DNA from 4 places in the Anaerostipes rhamnosivorans genome. Region 3 is predicted to be linked to each of the others. Evidence: riboswitches for the same ligand, from Rfam matches in the RefSeq annotation. Region 3 holds a riboswitch; each other region holds the start of a gene.
What was found. A riboswitch is a leader RNA that binds a small molecule or an ion and turns the genes downstream of it on or off. The one in region 3 is predicted to bind cyclic di-GMP.
Positions count from the first base shown of each region.

Region 1: another riboswitch for cyclic di-GMP. It lies ahead of AR1Y2_RS00545 (MSCRAMM family protein); the one in region 3 lies ahead of AR1Y2_RS15900 (autotransporter outer membrane beta-barrel domain-containing protein).
Region 2: another riboswitch for cyclic di-GMP. It lies ahead of AR1Y2_RS00550 (SpaA isopeptide-forming pilin-related protein); the one in region 3 lies ahead of AR1Y2_RS15900 (autotransporter outer membrane beta-barrel domain-containing protein).
Region 4: another riboswitch for cyclic di-GMP. It lies ahead of AR1Y2_RS03085 (Ig-like domain-containing protein); the one in region 3 lies ahead of AR1Y2_RS15900 (autotransporter outer membrane beta-barrel domain-containing protein).

Region 1 covers NZ_CP040058.1:102,891-107,105, reverse strand. The annotation lists gene AR1Y2_RS00545 (MSCRAMM family protein) at 1-1,535, opposite strand, end outside; cyclic di-GMP riboswitch class I at 1,617-1,709, opposite strand; gene AR1Y2_RS00540 (nucleoside recognition protein) at 1,758-2,339, opposite strand; gene AR1Y2_RS00535 (AbrB/MazE/SpoVT family DNA-binding domain-containing protein) at 2,481-2,744, shown strand; gene rsmI (16S rRNA (cytidine(1402)-2'-O)-methyltransferase) at 2,798-3,649, opposite strand; gene AR1Y2_RS00525 (tRNA1(Val) (adenine(37)-N6)-methyltransferase) at 3,650-4,215, opposite strand, start outside.
Region 2 covers NZ_CP040058.1:107,748-111,962, forward strand. The annotation lists gene AR1Y2_RS00545 (MSCRAMM family protein) at 1-1,924, shown strand, start outside; cyclic di-GMP riboswitch class I at 2,397-2,480, shown strand; gene AR1Y2_RS00550 (SpaA isopeptide-forming pilin-related protein) at 2,562-4,215, shown strand, end outside.
Region 3 covers NZ_CP040058.1:3,227,322-3,231,536, forward strand. The annotation lists gene AR1Y2_RS15885 (energy-coupling factor transporter transmembrane component T family protein) at 1-670, opposite strand, end outside; gene AR1Y2_RS15890 (energy-coupling factor transporter ATPase) at 663-1,526, opposite strand; gene AR1Y2_RS15895 (energy-coupling factor transporter ATPase) at 1,511-2,362, opposite strand; cyclic di-GMP riboswitch class I at 2,488-2,572, shown strand; gene AR1Y2_RS15900 (autotransporter outer membrane beta-barrel domain-containing protein) at 2,777-4,215, shown strand, end outside.
Region 4 covers NZ_CP040058.1:619,007-623,221, forward strand. The annotation lists gene AR1Y2_RS03070 (ammonium transporter) at 1-272, opposite strand, end outside; gene AR1Y2_RS03075 (P-II family nitrogen regulator) at 408-746, opposite strand; gene AR1Y2_RS03080 (DMT family transporter) at 964-1,860, shown strand; cyclic di-GMP riboswitch class I at 1,976-2,061, shown strand; gene AR1Y2_RS03085 (Ig-like domain-containing protein) at 2,155-4,215, shown strand, end outside.

The sequences.
Region 1 (4,215 bases), 460 kb from region 3:
TTGCCGCTGGCATCGGGATCCAGAGCTATCTTAAATTCTCTTGTTGATTCATTATAAGTATATTCATTCACCTCAAGTGTCTGGCCAGATGCTTTGGTAAGCTTCAATGCTGTGTCTTTGCCATACTGCACGATGAGCTCTCCATCCTTTTCCATTAGGACTGTTCCTTCCGGAAGCTTATCTGTAAGAGTTACAGGGAGCTTCTTGCCCGCTGCATCATAATTGCCTTTTAATTGAAATCCAAGATAGGGTTTCTTTTCTGTTTCATCATATCCTACATTGTTGGATGCACTTTTATTTTTCCAGAACGCATATCTTACAGCCTTCACAGAAGCATTGGCTGAAGCCTCACCTTTTCCATCCTTCGTTTTTATGGTAACAGTGTTAGCAACACCTCCGGATAAATCAGCAGCGCCGCCGCTATTATAATGAATGTCGAAAAACTCATCTGTTAATTTTGTCTTATAGGTAAGAGTGTGCTTTCCGTCACTGACCTTTCCAAATGTATACTTCCATCCATTGTCTGAGACCTCAGGATCTGCTGCCTGGACTCCGTCAAGCTTCATGGAACCTTTTACATAGGACTGATACTTTGCGGTTCCTGTCTGGGCATTTTTATAAAATACGTCGGTAAGTGTGTAGCCCTCCAGGTTCTTATCGGATGCATCCGGTTTTGCCGTGATTGTCCATGTGACAGTCTGGTCCTCTCTGTTTAAGGAGCCTGACTTTGCCACTTCCGGGCTTTTCTTCGTTACTTCCGGTTTATAGTCAGTCTCAAATTCTTCTCCGTATCCCTCAAGCTGTCCCAGATCAAAAATAATGGTCTCGTCTTTTAATTTATCTGCATCAACGCTGCAGTTAATCTCCATGAATCCTTCAATATTAGACTCTGTCAATGTCTTTGGGAATGTGACCATGATAGTAGAGTCACGGTTGACTTTCCAGTTGGGAACGTCTTCTACATTACCCGCCTGCTGTTTATTCAGCTTCTGCGCAACGCCGCCTAAACCATCAAGGTGAAAAACGTTTGGCATCTTCAGGATAAAAGTGGATCCTCCCTGGATTGTTATATCATTGGGGATCTTAAACTCATACCTGATGATCACATTGCTGTCCTTTGTGACAGGATGTGACTGCGAAAACTCTTTTCCTTCATGGTCGGTAAATGCAAATTTAGTTAAATATTTGGTAAAATCGCCGTTTGTCACTGCAGGCTCTGAAGCCTTTTTTACAGACTTTGCGGCTGTTTTTTTCTGAACTGCTGTTACAGATGCAGTGCTCTGCTCCGTGGTGGATTTGGCAGTGCTCTCTGTATTGGCCTTTGGCTCTGCTGTTGTGGCAGACTCCGTGGCTGTTGTAGATACTTCTTCTGTCGCAGAAGAAGCTTCAGATGTAGAAGTGTTTTGATCTGCTGTACTCGCTGTTCCTGTCTCCTGTGCATATACACTGCTAAAAGCGCCGTTTCCTGCAATAAAAGATACAGTCAGCACAAATGTTGCAAGGATCGCAAGACCTTTCCTTACTTTTTTATTCATTTTTATACCCCCATTAATTATATGAAATAAAAAAGACCGAAAATCCTATGGATTCTCAATCTACACATAAATAATAATTTATGAGGCAGCTGGCTGGCACGACTGTACTCCCTATACAATATAGCCCCTATAGCTTTGCGTCACTGCCTTTCGGCAGCTTTGCCTATTTATTTGGTTACTCCCTTTACCCTATTCTCATCATATACAAATTGACGCTATAAATCAAGTGCTTTTTTGAAATTTCTCCATGATCTTTGCAAAAAAGATTCCCACAATGGTTGAACAGAAGGTCGCGATTATAGCGGGGGCAACAATCGCAGTTGGATTTACGCTGCCGTACTGACTTCGGAATACAATGATGTTGACAGGGATCAGCTGCAGGGAGGAGATATTCAAAATTAAAAACATGCACATTTCTCTGGTTGCAGTTCCCTTATGAGGGTTGATTCTATCCAGAGCCTTCATCGCTTTGATTCCTGAAGGCGTGGCTGCCCAGCCCAGTCCCAGAAGATTGGCCACGATATTCGTGCTGATGTATTCTTTCGCTTCCTTATCCCTTAATCTCGGAAACAGCAGCCTTAAAAACGGCGCGATCAGCCTCTCAAGCTTTTTCACCAGCCCGAGAGAAACCGCAACATTCATAATGCCGGACCATACCCCTACAACACCGAACATAAGAATACAGAGTTGTACAGCCTCCTTGGAGGAATCCAGAATCGTGTCTGAAACTGCATTCAGATTGCCGTTAATACTTCCTATTAAGATACCTGCTAAAATTAAGACACTCCATATATAATTGATCAAAGGAAAACTCCTTTTTCTTTCATACTTTATCCTATTCCCTGTGTTAAGGTAATATGCTTCAAAGCCCGGATTTGACAAGCTTTCTGAGGTATGATATTGTTAGGTATAGTAGTTTACTAATTTGCAAGGAGGGAAGCGAATATGAAGAGTACAGGTATTGTAAGAAAGCTTGATGAGCTAGGACGTATTACTTTACCAATTGAGTTAAGACGTAATCTGGATGTGAATGAGAGGGATCCCCTTGAGATCTTCGTTGACGAAGATACCATCATATTGAAAAAGTACAATCCAGCGGACATCTTTACTGGCGAAATGGATGATCTCGTTGAGTACAAAGGCAAAAAAGTTTCAAAAAGTTCTATCATTGAATTAGCCAAGCTTGCTGGTTTAAATGTTGCAGAATAAAATGAAAGATGATATTTAGGAGACATATGAACGTTCATATGTCTCTTTTTAAATTACTGCTCTTTATATTTCAGCAATTCTTGGTACACGTCCCTCTTTCCAACTCCCCGGTCCTTGGCTACCAGCTTCATAGCCTCTTTCTGCGTGTAGCCTCTTTTCATATAGGTTTCCATGTGTTCCATCAAGTCCAATTCCTGATACTGTTCCTGACTTTCTTTCACAATCTCCTGAAAGGTCCTCCCCTGGATCACCAGAACACATTCTCCCTTTACCGGATGCTCACTATAATACGCAATCACTTCTTCTATATTTGAAACAAACGCTGTCTCATGCTTCTTTGTCAGTTCCCGACAGACTGTCATCTTTCTGTTGCCCAATGCGTCATACAGCTCCTCCAGAGTTTTCATCATACGGTGGGGAGCCTCATACAGGATTATGGTTCTTGTTTCATCCTTCAGCTGGCTTAAAACCATAGCCCGTTCCTTTTTATCTGCAGGCAGGAATGCCTCAAAGCAAAACCGTCTGGTAGGCTGTCCTGAAATGATCAGGGCATTGATCAGAGCGCATGCCCCGGGAAGGGCTGTCACTGGAATCCCATTTTCATGACACTGCTTCACCAATTCCTCCCCCGGATCAGAAATCCCCGGAGTCCCTGCATCCGTGATCAACGCGATGTCTTTTCCCTCACTTAAAAGTTTCACAAGGTAACGTGCCTTCTCCACCCGGTTATATTCGTGATAGCTGGTCATTTTAGTCTTAATCTCAAAATGATTCAAAAGCTTGATACTGTGTCTGGTATCTTCTGCGGCAATCAGGTCTGCGTTTTTTAAAGTTTCCAATACCCGGAATGTTATATCTTCCAGGTTACCGATCGGTGTCGCACATAGATATAATGTTCCTGCCATTTAAACCTCCCCTGGCTTCCATCCATAGATCTCGTAAATTTCTTTTGTATACTGGCCCTGTTTTTCATAGATGATCAAAGGCGGTTCCACCTTCATTCTGGATCTTCCGCCTTTCACTGCCTCCAGAAGAAAAATATTAGACTCCTTATCCCTATAGGGATAGACAAAACGGATCCTCTTTGGTTCCAAGCCGTCTTCTCTCAGGCAGTGAAGTATCTCTGCCAGCCGGTAGCTCCGGTGAACTAAAAACAAACTTCCGCTGTGCTTTAAAAGGACCCTGGCAGCCTTTGACACATCCTCAAACTTGCACAGGATCTCGTGTCTGGCTATGGCTTTTGCCCCATTAGGATTCTTGAGTCCATGATCGTCAACCATGTAAGGCGGATTGGATGTGACCACATCAAAACTGTCATGTGAAAAAATCGTAGAAGCCTTGGTAATGTCGCCTTCTACGATCTCAATCTTTTCTTCCAGGCCGTTTGCTGCAGCACTTCTCTCTGCCATCCTGGCCATCTCACTCTGGATCTCCAGCCCTGTGAAATGTCTGCCCGGTGTCTTAGCCTCCA
Region 2 (4,215 bases), 470 kb from region 3:
TTATATCCATAACATGACGGTCACAGAAAAACTTCCTGAAGGCCACAAGCTGGTGGAAGGAAGCCTCAAGTACGGAAGTACAGTTCTTGGGACAGAGAAAAGCACGGGACAGCCGTACTATGAAGTGAGCGGAAACAATCTCATCATTCATTTTCCAGAATTGATGCTGCCTACGGACCAGAATGATCTGACACTGAGCACGGAGACGGATGAGACAAAAGAAGAGACAAAACCGGAATCTGTAAAGGCGGTAAATGAAGTCAGCGTATCCGCAGATGAGTTTAAATCAGAATTAACAGCAAAAGCAGAAGTAAATGTAAGTTATACTCCGAATGTAGAAAAGACAACATCATATAAAAAAGGAAACTTTGTAGAGTGGACGGTCAATATCAACAAAAATAATGCGGTCCTGACAAAACAGAAAGCGGAGTTGACAGACACACTCCAGCCGGGGTTGGTCTACAGAGAAGGATCTGTAAAACTCTATGATGTGACAGATGGAAATAAAAAAGTCGCCGATGTAGCTGAAGATTATGATGAAACATCAGGAAAGATTGTGTTTACACTTCCGGAAGGCGTCGATCTGGCCCATCAATATAAGATGGTTTTCATCACAGATGTGACAACAGCTACAAAGAATGTAAAGAATACAGTCACATTTGATGCCAGTGCCAAAGAGACAAAAGCTACCAGCGGCAGTGTGCCATTGATCTTACAGGGCATGAACAGCGGGCTCACAGGAGACAATATCCGTTTCATCCTCAATAAAACGGATTCTGAAAATCAGGCTCCTTTGGAAGAGGTTGAATTCCAGCTTTACGATCATAACAGAGATAAAGTGGGAACTCCTCTGACCACAGACGCAAAGGGCAGGATTGCCTTTGATGCAGGACTGAAATATGGAAACACCTATTATCTGAAAGAAACAAAAGCGTTAGACGGTTATGTTCTGGACCAAAAAGAATATGAGCTGACCATCGGAGAAAAAGACTCAGGTCAGGTCCTTGTGCAGTTTGACGGCAAGGATTACAAGTTTACTACAGATGAAAACGGAACATTAAATTTTGATTTTACAGTAACCAACGATGCAAAAAGAGGCTCTGTACTGCTTAAGAAGGTTAGCAGTGAGAATGCTTCCGAGTCACTGGAAGGGGCGGAGTTCAGCATTTACAAGGAAAACGGTGAACTGGTAGCACAAGGACTCAGGACTGATGCCCAGGGAATGATCCAGTTTGATTATTTAAGGTTCGGCAGTTATTATTTTCAGGAGACAAAAGCACCGGAAGGATATAACCTGGACGCAGACACAAAATATACTTTTGAGATCAATGACCAGGCCGTGGAGACTCCGGTGACTGTTGAGGCTGAGAATCTCCCGACAAAGGTTGCTGTGCTCAAATTAGATGCACAGACAAAGAAGGCTCTCTCAGGAGCAAAGCTTCAGATCATCAAGGTTCAGGAAGATGGATCAGAGCAGACCGTTGAAGAATGGACTTCCACAGAAGAGGCTCATCAGGTTACAGGGAAACTAATCCCTGGGGAAACGTATTTTCTGCGGGAAACAGAGGCTCCATTTGGATATGAGCTTGCCGAGGATGTAGAGTTTACAGTCGAAGCCGGAGGAGAGCTCCAACAGATCGAGATGTACGACGAACCGTCACCGGAAGATCCATACTATGGAGACAACGAGGAAGAGACATCATCAACTGAGACAACGACAACCACAACAACTTATGAAGAACCAGAAGATTCCTATTACAAGGAAGAGAATAAGACCTCTAAGACTTCCAGTGAATCAGTGACCACTGTAACAGAGTCTGAGGTTTCCAGAACTGGAGACAGAAGTTATACAGCTTTATTCATTTTAGCTGCGGCAGGCGCGGCAGGTGCGGTATGGATCCTTGTAAGGAGAAGACGCAGATAATAAAACTTAACAGGAAAAGGGATACTTACTGAGGCGGACAGTTTCATAAGTATGAGTTATTTACCACTATTTCCGTCGCGCTTTTGAAATGCGCTCCTCCAATAGTGGTAAATAACTATCGTAGGTGGCGCCTTTTGTCTTGCAACAGCCATCTCCAGCAGACATTACGTCCATTTTCACCAGTTCGGAGGCCTTGCATTCGAAGGGACGTTAGTTTTTCTTCTTGAAGTAAAGACTCGTAGGCGGTGCGCATTGCGCAGTGAGGCTGTCTGAGCGTCAGCGAGTTCCGAACGGGCCGCCGGAGAGGCTTTGCTGAAAGTTAGAAAATCTTACGTCCCTGAGACAGCAAGCCGGAGAACTGGTGAAAATGCATCCCTTTTTGTTCCATAAGATAGTTCCGCAGGCGTGATGCACATATATGCGTAAGGAAATTACTTGACTTATTTTGGTAAACATAATATGCTTAAAGTAGCAAGTAAATAGGCAAACCTGCTGAAAAGCAGTGACGCAAAGCTAAAGGGCCTTGGCGGTAAAGCCGTGGCAGCCAGCTGCCTCATAAATGATTATTTATGTGTAGATTGAAAATCCATTGGGTTTTCAGTCTTTTTTGTTAATCATGAGAAATGGGGGATCTATTATGTTTAAGAAGAGAAAAGTAAGAAGAAAAGCGGCACTGATCTTTGTGGCAGTGTTCACGGTTGCGGCAATCCTGGGAAGCAATCACCTGAAGGGGTTGTCAGCGCAGGAAGAAGAGATGGCTCAGAACACAGGAACCACGGAACAGATGACAACAGAGGGTACAGAGTCAACAACGCAGGTCACCGAAGCAGAGAAAACCACAACGGCGGCCACAGAAAAGACGACAGAAGTTCAGGCCACAACACAGGCTGACACAAAAGTCCAAAAGGCGGCAACAGCTTCAACTGCAGAGACGAAGAAAAGGACTGCTGTTAACAAGAGTAAAGCTTCCAAAAGCGCTGTTATAATAAACGGAGATTTTACAAAGTTCCTTACAAAATTTGAGTTTAAGGACCAGAAAACAGGAGAGTCATTTTCTGACACTCATCCAGTGACAAAGGACAGCAGCGTTCTGATCCGCTATGAGTTTAAGATTCCGAACAATGTAAATATTGAGGGAGGCTCTACATATAAGCTGAAGCTTCCGAGTGTTTTTCATTTAGAAAACCTTACCGGTACGGCGAGAAAGCTCAATGAGAGCCAGCAGGCAGCGGTAGATGAGGTCCCGAACTGGACCATTCACAGTGACAATACGATTACGGTAGCATTTCCGAAGACGCTGACAGAATCCAACGTGGAAGGATATATACAGATCCAGTGCAGTGTGGATGCGGAAAAACTGGTTGACCAAGTGATCATCTTTGACCTGGGACAGCTGGAAGGCTATGGGAAAGAATATAAGACCGATGTGGAACCAGAGGTAACAAAGAAAAGCCCTAAGGTGAAAAAGTCAGGAACCCTGAACCGGGATGACCAGACCATCACCTGGAGTGTTACGGTGACTCCGGACGCAGGTGATAAAAATCTGAAGGGATACAAGCTTACCGATACATTTAAGAATCCAGAAGAGCAGGAATTTGTCAGCGGCTCCATGACGCTGGATGGGACTCCGGCTGCAGATCCCACACTGACGGAAAAGGGGTGGGAATATACATTTGGAGATGTTTCAGATGGGGATCATATAGTCACATATAAAACAAAGATCCCGGACAAGTATTTCGAGGACATGAAATACAATCAAAATGGATCTGCCCAAATCAATAATAATATAACGAATACTGTTAAAATAGAAACAGCGGACCAGAAAGGCGAAGCAAGTTCCACAGCTTCTGTCCGTGCGACACAGTATCAGTTTATTAAGACAAAAGATGAGAATGGTGCAAGGGGATATGATGAGGCAACGGACAGAACCTGGCTTGGGTATAAGCTGTCAGCGATATATGATAATGGAGGAAGGATTGTAGAACCGGTGTTGATCTCCGATCAGCTTCCTTCCGGCACTTACTTGAATGAAGAACAGAATACGCTGAGAGTTAACTACGGGGATAAGGATATTATCCTCAAAAAGGTCTCTGGCTCCGAGCCTGGAATCAACCAGTATACTTACGATGAGAAGACAAACATCCTGAAAATAAAGCTGGATCCTAAACAGACTTCCGCCAATGTTTATTATAAGATCTGGTTGGATACAGAGGGAAACCATGGAGAACTTTCTTCTAATCCCAAGAATAACGCAGTCATAACAATCGGTAACAATATTGAGTTGACTGAGT
Region 3 (4,215 bases):
ATTCCATCGCCATTGCCAGGTCATTGGCCCTTCTCACTGCCGCCACAAAGAGAGGCACCACGATAGGCACCATACTCTTCATCCGATGCAGGAAACTTCCGTTTTTAAAATCCACTCCTCTGGCAGTCTGCGCCTTCATGATCTTGTCTAACTCCTCCGTGAGAATCGGAATAAACCTCAGGGCAATGGACATCATCATGGCGATTTCGTGCACAGGAACTTTTATAATATTTAAAAACCCCAGAGACTTTTCCAGACCATCTGTCAGCTCGTTGGGTGTGGTGGTGAAGGTCATAAGGGAAGTGCCCAGCACCAGCATCACCAGTCTTGTACCCAGGTAAACAGCTGTCACAACTCCTTCTTTGGTGATCCTGAAAATGCCCAAATGAACGATGGCCTCTCCCGGAATAAAGAAAATATTGATGACCACAGAGAACAGCAGAATTACACCCACTGCCTTCAATCCCCTGACAATAAAGGAGAGCGGAACTGTGGAGATTCCGATCATCACTGCAAGAAACAGTATGGATGCCGCATAGGTCAGCGGAGATTTTGAGAAAAACAGTGTTACAACATATATTAACGTCCCTAAAAGCTTCACCCGCGGATCCAGCCGGTGAAGAATAGAATCTGATCTGTAATATTGTCCTATGGTAATATCTTTAATCATATGTTTGTTCCTTCTTTAATGTTTCTAGGATCGCCGTCTTGGCATCTTCAAGAGTCAGGATCTCTCCCTCAAGAGGGAATCCCTTTTCCTTCAGATCATTGGCCAGATAACGGAAAAACGGAACGGACAGCCCCATCTGCTCCAGTTCCTTCTGGTGGGAGAACACCTCTTCCCTGTCACCGTCAAACTCCAGTCGGCCCCGGTTCATGACGATCATCCGATCCACATAGGATGCGATATCTTCCATGCTGTGAGACACAAGGATGATCGTGATGCCCTGCTCCTGATTCAGACGCTTCAGAAGATTTAACAGATGCACTCTTCCTTCCGGATCCAGACCTGCAGTGGGTTCATCCAGAATGAAGTATTTCGGCTTCATAGCCAGGATACCGGCAATGGCAGCTCTTCTCTTCTGCCCTCCGGAAAGCTCGAAAGGAGACTTCTCAAACAGCTCTTCTGCCACTCCCACATCTCTGAGCGCCTCTTTTGCAGCCTGCAGCGCCTCTTCTTTGGAAGCCCCAAAGTTCATAGGACCGAAACACACGTCCTCCAGTATGGTCGTCTCAAACAGCTGATGCTCCGGGTACTGGAAGCAGAGACCCACCTGGCCGCGGAGGCTTTTGATATCATAGTCCTGGGCATGGATATTCTCCCCCTCAAAATAGACATGTCCCTTTGTAGGTTCCATCAAGCCGTTCAGATGCTGGATCAGGGTAGACTTCCCCGATCCGGTATGGCCGATAATCCCAATAAATTCTCCCTCTCCGATCTCTAGATCCACATCAATCAGGGCAGGCTTTTTTAAATCGGAATTATCTTCATATATATAACTTACTTTTTCTAAACTAATTGACATAACTCTTCCACCAGTTCTTCCCTTGTCGTTATCGTATCAGAAAGCCTGATTCCTTCCTTCTTGAGCTCATAGGCAAGCTCTGAGGCAAACGGCACTTCCAATCCGTATTCCTTGAGCTGCTTCACATGGGCAAAGACTTCCTTCGGTGTTCCGTTCATGACTACCTTTCCCTGATCCATAACAAACACCTTATCAGCCATCAGGACTTCTTCCATATCATGCGTAATCAAAATGATCGTGATCTCTTTCTGCTCATTAAGCTCTCTGGCCAGAGACAGCACATCCCGTCTCCCCTTGGGGTCCAGCATCGCCGTGGGCTCGTCCAGCACAATACACTCCGGCTCCATAGCCATGATGCCGGCAATAGCCACCCGCTGTTTCTGTCCCCCGGATAAATGGTTGGGGCTGGCGCTTTTATAGGCTGTCATCCCAACTCCCTCCAGGGCTCCCGCCACACGTTTCCATATGTCTCTTGTGGGCACCCCGATATTCTCCGGGCCAAAGGCCACATCCTCCTCCACCACAGAACCGACAATCTGGTTATCCGGGTTCTGGAATACAATACCTGCACTTTGGCGGATTCTAAGGATCTGCTTTGGATCTCTCGTATCCATACCTTTCAGATATACGGTACCGGATGTGGGCTGAAGCAGTCCGTTGATGTGCTTCGCCAGGGACGATTTCCCTGATCCATTGTGTCCAAGGATCGCAATGAATTCACCCTTTTCCACTGTCAGATCCACTCCGTCCACAGCGTTGACTGTCTGATTCTCTTCTTCCTTCTCCCCATATGTTATATATTGATGAATTAAATCTCTAATCTGTAATATTGACATTGGTTTCTCCTTTGGCATATGCTCCATTATATCAATAAAATGCACTGGAAACAATAGGTATTCATTGACATTACGGCAGCGAAATCATATACTGGATATATAAACAAGAACCGCGGGGAGCGGCCTTTATAAATGGGCAAAACCGGGGAAATCCGGTGACGCAAAGCCAAGGGCCTAAACCATGTTATGGTATGGCAGCCGGTTGCTCCATTTTACCTACAGGACATCATGATCTATTTGATCTGACAGTTCTATCAATGGATCTTATACTGCACTTTTTATGTGCAGTTTATCTTACGTTGTATATTTTAAAGATAAAATAGACTCCGGCAGTATTCTGCCGGAGTTTTTTTCGTCAGCATGTAGTTTTTGTTTAATTAAAAGATCATAAGGGGCATTTAAGGGGGAATCACTATGAAGAGATGGAAAAGACACACCATTGTGCTGGCGGCTACGCTTTTGGCATTTATTGTGGCAACACTCGGCAATCTAAGTTACGCAGCCGATGAAACAAAGGAGAATAAAGAGGCGGCTCAGGCCTCCGCAGTATCAGAGACACAGAACAAAACCACCGAAGAGGCAGCTTCAAACACACAGCCGCCGACACAAGCTCCAACCACTGACGCAGTGTCTGAGACGGAACAGACCACTGAAGCATCCTCAACAGAACAGCTGGTACCGGAACAAAGCGATCCGTCTTCTGTCACCGCAGCCGGCAGTACATCCACGGGCAGGTCTACGGAGAAAACGAAAAAAACTGTCTCCGATGAGAATTCAGGTATACTGATCGAGGGCTCAAATCTGTATGCTCAGGGGACACCTATTGTAATAAAGAAAGACTCTGACGGCAAAGCATATGTATTTGACTCAAAAGGGCAAACCCGGCTGTCTGAAACTCCGGTGACCTCTGGCTTTTCAATCTATGGCGGCGGAAAGAATAAAACTGTGAAGTCCAATGTCAGCATCGTCATTCAGAATGTTCAGGTATCCTCCGTATATGGCGGTGGTTACTCTGACGGCACCGGTCCTGCGGATGTCACCGGAAATGTTCTCATCACAATAAGCGGTACCGTAAACGCTTCCAAAGTCTACGGGGGAGGTTATGCCATGGCTTCCAAAGGCAGCGCAAGCGCCAATGTATCTGGCTCTGTCACAGTTGATATTCCATCTGTGCCGTCTGGAAACCACGGAAATCTTTACGGAGGCGGATATGCATACACCACAAATTCCTACAGCGCTTCGGCCAACACCGGCTCTGTCAGCTTCAGCGTAACCGGACGAACCTACTCTCTGCGTGGCGGAGGATCTGCCACATCAAAGGACTCAGGTTCTGCAACTGCTGACGTTTCTGGATCGATTTCCTGTACGCTTAAAAACGTTGACATACGTGAAGTCTATGCAGGCGGGTATGCGGACGGTGCCAAGGCCCGCGCAAAGGCAGGTTCCACAACTACGGCCTTCCAGGGCCAGGGTAATGAAGTGATGATTTTCCAGGGTGCCGGCAATGCAAGCAACAGTGCGTGTGCCGACGTTACAGGAAGTGTCAGCGCCGTCATGTCCGGCTGTTCCAATATTTATGGTTATGTGACATCCGGCGGAACCTCATACAGCGGGGGCTCTGCGGATGTATACGGCTCTGTCTCCCTGACCGTGACCGGCTCTGTCTCCCCGGTAGATGAGCAATGGGGCAATCTCGTGGCTGCCGCCTTTAACGGAGGAGGTTCCGCCAACGGTTCCGGCTCCCATGCGGATGTTAAGGGTTCAAGCTCCGTTACCATGAAGGACAGCAGCATTGTGGGAACGATCATTGGAGGAGGCGGGTCAAGTCAGGGTGGGTCCGCCAAAGTCACCCA
Region 4 (4,215 bases), 980 kb from region 3:
TCTTTAAACTGCTGAAGATCAATGGATGTTGGGTTAAAGAAACCTGTGGTCCCGATGATCGGATTGTCTCCTCCGAACATGAGGGCAAACCCGATCACAAAGAAGCAAAGGGTTCCAAGGACAAAGTCCATTAAGTTTTTCATAATAATATTGCTTGAGTTTTTCGCTCTGGTGAACCCTGTCTCTACCATCGCAAATCCTGCCTGCATGAAGAAGACAAGGAAAGCCGCGATACAAGTCCATACGATATTCAATAACTGCTGAACGCTCATATACATATCCTCCTTTAAATAAAAAGGGGACAATGCCTGCCTGCCGTTACAAGGTTACTTGTAATGGCCTGACTGCATTATCCCCTTTGATAATGTTGTTTACACTTTATTGTTTCCATAATTCATGCATTCGGCTTATAAAGCGTCTTTACCGGTCTCGCCGGTACGGATCCGGATCGCCTCTTCCACTGGAGAGATAAAGATTTTACCGTCTCCGAATTCTCCAGTGCGGACAGTGTTTACAATATCCTTGGTCACCTCATCCACAACCTCCTCCGGCATCACAGATTCGACTTTGATCTTAGGAAGAAGATTTGAATTTAATTCATTTCCTCTGTATTTTTGGGTAAATCCTTTCTGATTTCCATACCCCATGATATTGGAGATCATAAGTCCGGAAACCTTGTGCGCTTCCAGGATGTGTTTTACATCCGTGAGCTTTTCAGGTTTGATGACCACAACAACTTTTTTCATCATAATATAATCCTCCTTTTTTCCATTGACATCAAAAAAGGCATTCCAATCGTGTGATCGGAACGCCTTTGTTCTTGATTGGTTCCCATTATACGCCTTGAACCCTGATTGTCAATAAAAAGTTAAAATGTATAAAAATAAATACAAATCAAAATGGTTCTTATTTGCCAGTGAAAACATGATAGAATGGGAGAAAACAAAAAGAGCGGAGGAAACGATGAAAAAAGATAATAAGGCGGTTATGGCAGGCCTTGCGGTGCTTGCCACGTTTTTATGGGGAAGTGCTTTCCCCAGCGTAAAATTAGGGTATGACATCTTTGGTATCAAAGGCAGTGATATTGGCAGCAAACTGCTGTTTGCGGGTATCAGGTTCGCAGCTGCGGGAATCATGGTGCTGGCTGTTTTGGGGGCCCAGAGCAGGAGAAAACCTCTGCCAAAAAAAGGTACATTTAAAAAGCTGCTGGCCCTGGGGATTCTCCAGACAACCATCCAGTATTACTTTTTTTATGTTGGCCTGGCCCACACCACAGGGGCCAAGGGGTCCATCATCAATTCGTTTACAGCCTTTTTCCCTGTCCTTTTAGCGCCGCTGTTTTTCAAAAACGACAAGCTGTCAGTGAAGAAGATCCTGGGCTGTGCGGTGGGACTGTCGGGAATCGTGCTGATCAATCTGCAGGGCGGGAGCCTTGGAGGCTTTGCCTGGAACGGAGAGGGATTTATCGTCATGGCGGCCCTTTCACAGAGTCTTGCGTCTATCTACAGTAAAAAGCTGGCCCAGTCCATGAATGTCATGCTGATCGCGGGCTATCAGCTTTTACTCGGAGGCGGCCTGCTTCTCGTCCTGGGTTACACAGGGAACGGAACGCTGACCTTCTCCAGTGCGGGTCTGCTTTTGCTGCTTTACATGGCGGTTCTCTCAGCAGTGGCATTCAGCGTCTGGACATGGCTTTTGTCCCACTATCAGGTCAGCTCCATTTCCATCTATAATCTCCTGATTCCAGTGTTCGGAACACTGTTATCCGGCCTGCTCTTAAGGGAAAATGTTTTTACTGTTGTCAACATGGCGTCCATCCTCCTTGTGTGTGGAGGTATCGTTGTGGTAAACAGGCAGTGAGAGCTGGAGAAAATATATTATCAGGATAAAAAAAGGTAAAAGAATACAGGATTCTTAAAGCCTTTTCATTGTATTTCTGTAGGAAATAAACTATACTGATGAGGTAAAGATAGATTTGAATATTGGGCAAAGCAGGCGAAAGCCTGTGACGCAAAGCTAAAGGGTCTAAGATTTTAGGGATTATGACAGCCAGCTGCAGTTTGTATGCATTGCGTTCAGGGGAGAAGGCAGTGCATTTTTTATTCTATAGGAATGATGTGTGGGCTTGCCCACTTTGTTTTGGAGGGAATTGGAATGAAAAAGATATGGAAGCGTTTCGCTGTATATATACTGACTTTGTCAATGGTGTTTTCCTGGGTGATCACACCTAATACGGTCATGGGAAGTGTGAAAAAACAGGGAGGTCTGGATACAGTGTATCTGACCAGCTCTATGAATTTTCCCACATCGGGAGACGGCAGTACGAAAGAAAGACCATTGAAGGATATAAACAAAGCATTTGATTTGGTGAATGATGGAGGAACCATTGTCATTGTCGACAACTATGTGCATCAGGGGAAGCTGACTACACCGGAGGACAAAATGCTCACGGTCAAGGGAGAAACTTCATCGGTGTTTATGTCACTGCGGTATGGTCTCGCACAGGGAAATGATTTAAAGTTTGACAGCATCCGGCTGGAAACACCATCTACAGAAGCAGATGGGCGTTGCTTTTATGCCAACGGATACTCTCTGACGATGACAGATTCTGTCCAGTGTTTTACTAACCAAAATGTCAATCAAAAAGCTTACATCTATGCCGGAAGCCCAGACGGATCAGAGATCTCCGGGAGACGGGCAGTCATTGACGTGGCGGGCGGTAACTTTGCCGGGATCTATGGGTATGGAAAAGGCAGAGCCAAGGTGGCAGATGGATCCGAGATCACGATTCGCTCCAATGCGGACACGGATCAGCTGGATACTGCTTTGGTACTGAATCTGTATTCAAGACAAAAGCTGCTGGGATCTATCCAAAATGTGGATCAGCTGAATATTACCTATCCGGTCAGTGTCTATACTTTGATCAATGTGAAGAATGTTTCGCTGAGTTCAACACTCACACTGACTACAGAAAATGGGACCACTTTAACTGGTGATATGGATTTGAACGGATCTGCTGTTTTGAATATAGATGCAGATTTGCATGTAAAAGGCAGGATCAGTGGATATGCCCAGGTACTGGCTTCCTTAGGCAGACAGATTATATCGGATGTGCCTGGGTCTGCCGGAATTCTGGAATTGAACAACAGTCAGCTGCCTTGGGAAATCCGCACAACGGTGACTGGCACGAATAAAATATGGCGGGTAGAAAAGAAATCATCGAAAAGCATCTATTACATTAATGGGAAGGATGGTGATGACAGCAATACAGGACAGTCTGAAGATCAGGCATTTGCATCTTTATCAAAAGCATTGCAGGCGGCTTCCACAGGAAGAGAAAATATAGTTTTTAAAATTGTAGGCGATACACAGGTAGATAAAGCTTTGGTTCTTTCTTTACCGGGACATTCGATTGAAGTTTCAGGAAACAAGAGTGCACCTGCCAAATTAACATTTACGCAGCCGCTGACCATTAAAGATTTTACTCAGATCCACGACCTTAAACTGGATTTTAGTGCCTGTAGCGGACGCGACGGCGTCATCATAAAAGGAGTCGGTGTTTCATTTGAGAACAATCTTACTATGGAGGGAACTCCGCCGGATATCAGATATGAGAGTGTACCAGATTCCCAGGATACTCAGCAGATGGATATTTTAAGCGGAAGCTATGGAACTATTAAGGACGAAAATAAAGAGGGAATCCTGATTCTTCATAACGGGGATATCCAGGGAAAGGTGCTGGGATGGCAGATGCTGGATTTAGCTCCGGATTCCCAGCAAAATGAGGAGATCGTTATTCATGGAGGTATCGAGGGGACAGAAGATCTTTACATCTACAGTTTGGATGATGCAGCAAAAGTAAATGGAGATATCCAGGTGTCGAATATGGACACCGATGGGGGTGACGCAAACCTGGTCATGACCAGCGGAAAAAAGATCACTGCGGAAATTTTCAGTACGCAGATTTCACTCACGATTCTTCCAGAAAACGGAACGATCGAGGAAGGAGTTTATCTAACGGCGGATACTCTGTCAGACGACACTATCACAAGAATTGTACTTATAGATACAGACGGTCACTTAATGAAAGTTGAGAAAGACGGCAGTAAATATACAGGGATTTTAAAGAAGGTCCCTCAGCTTGAAGCACCCGTAAATGTCAGATGGGATGAACAGGGAAACGGTAAACTTCAATGGGATAAGGTGCCCAATGCG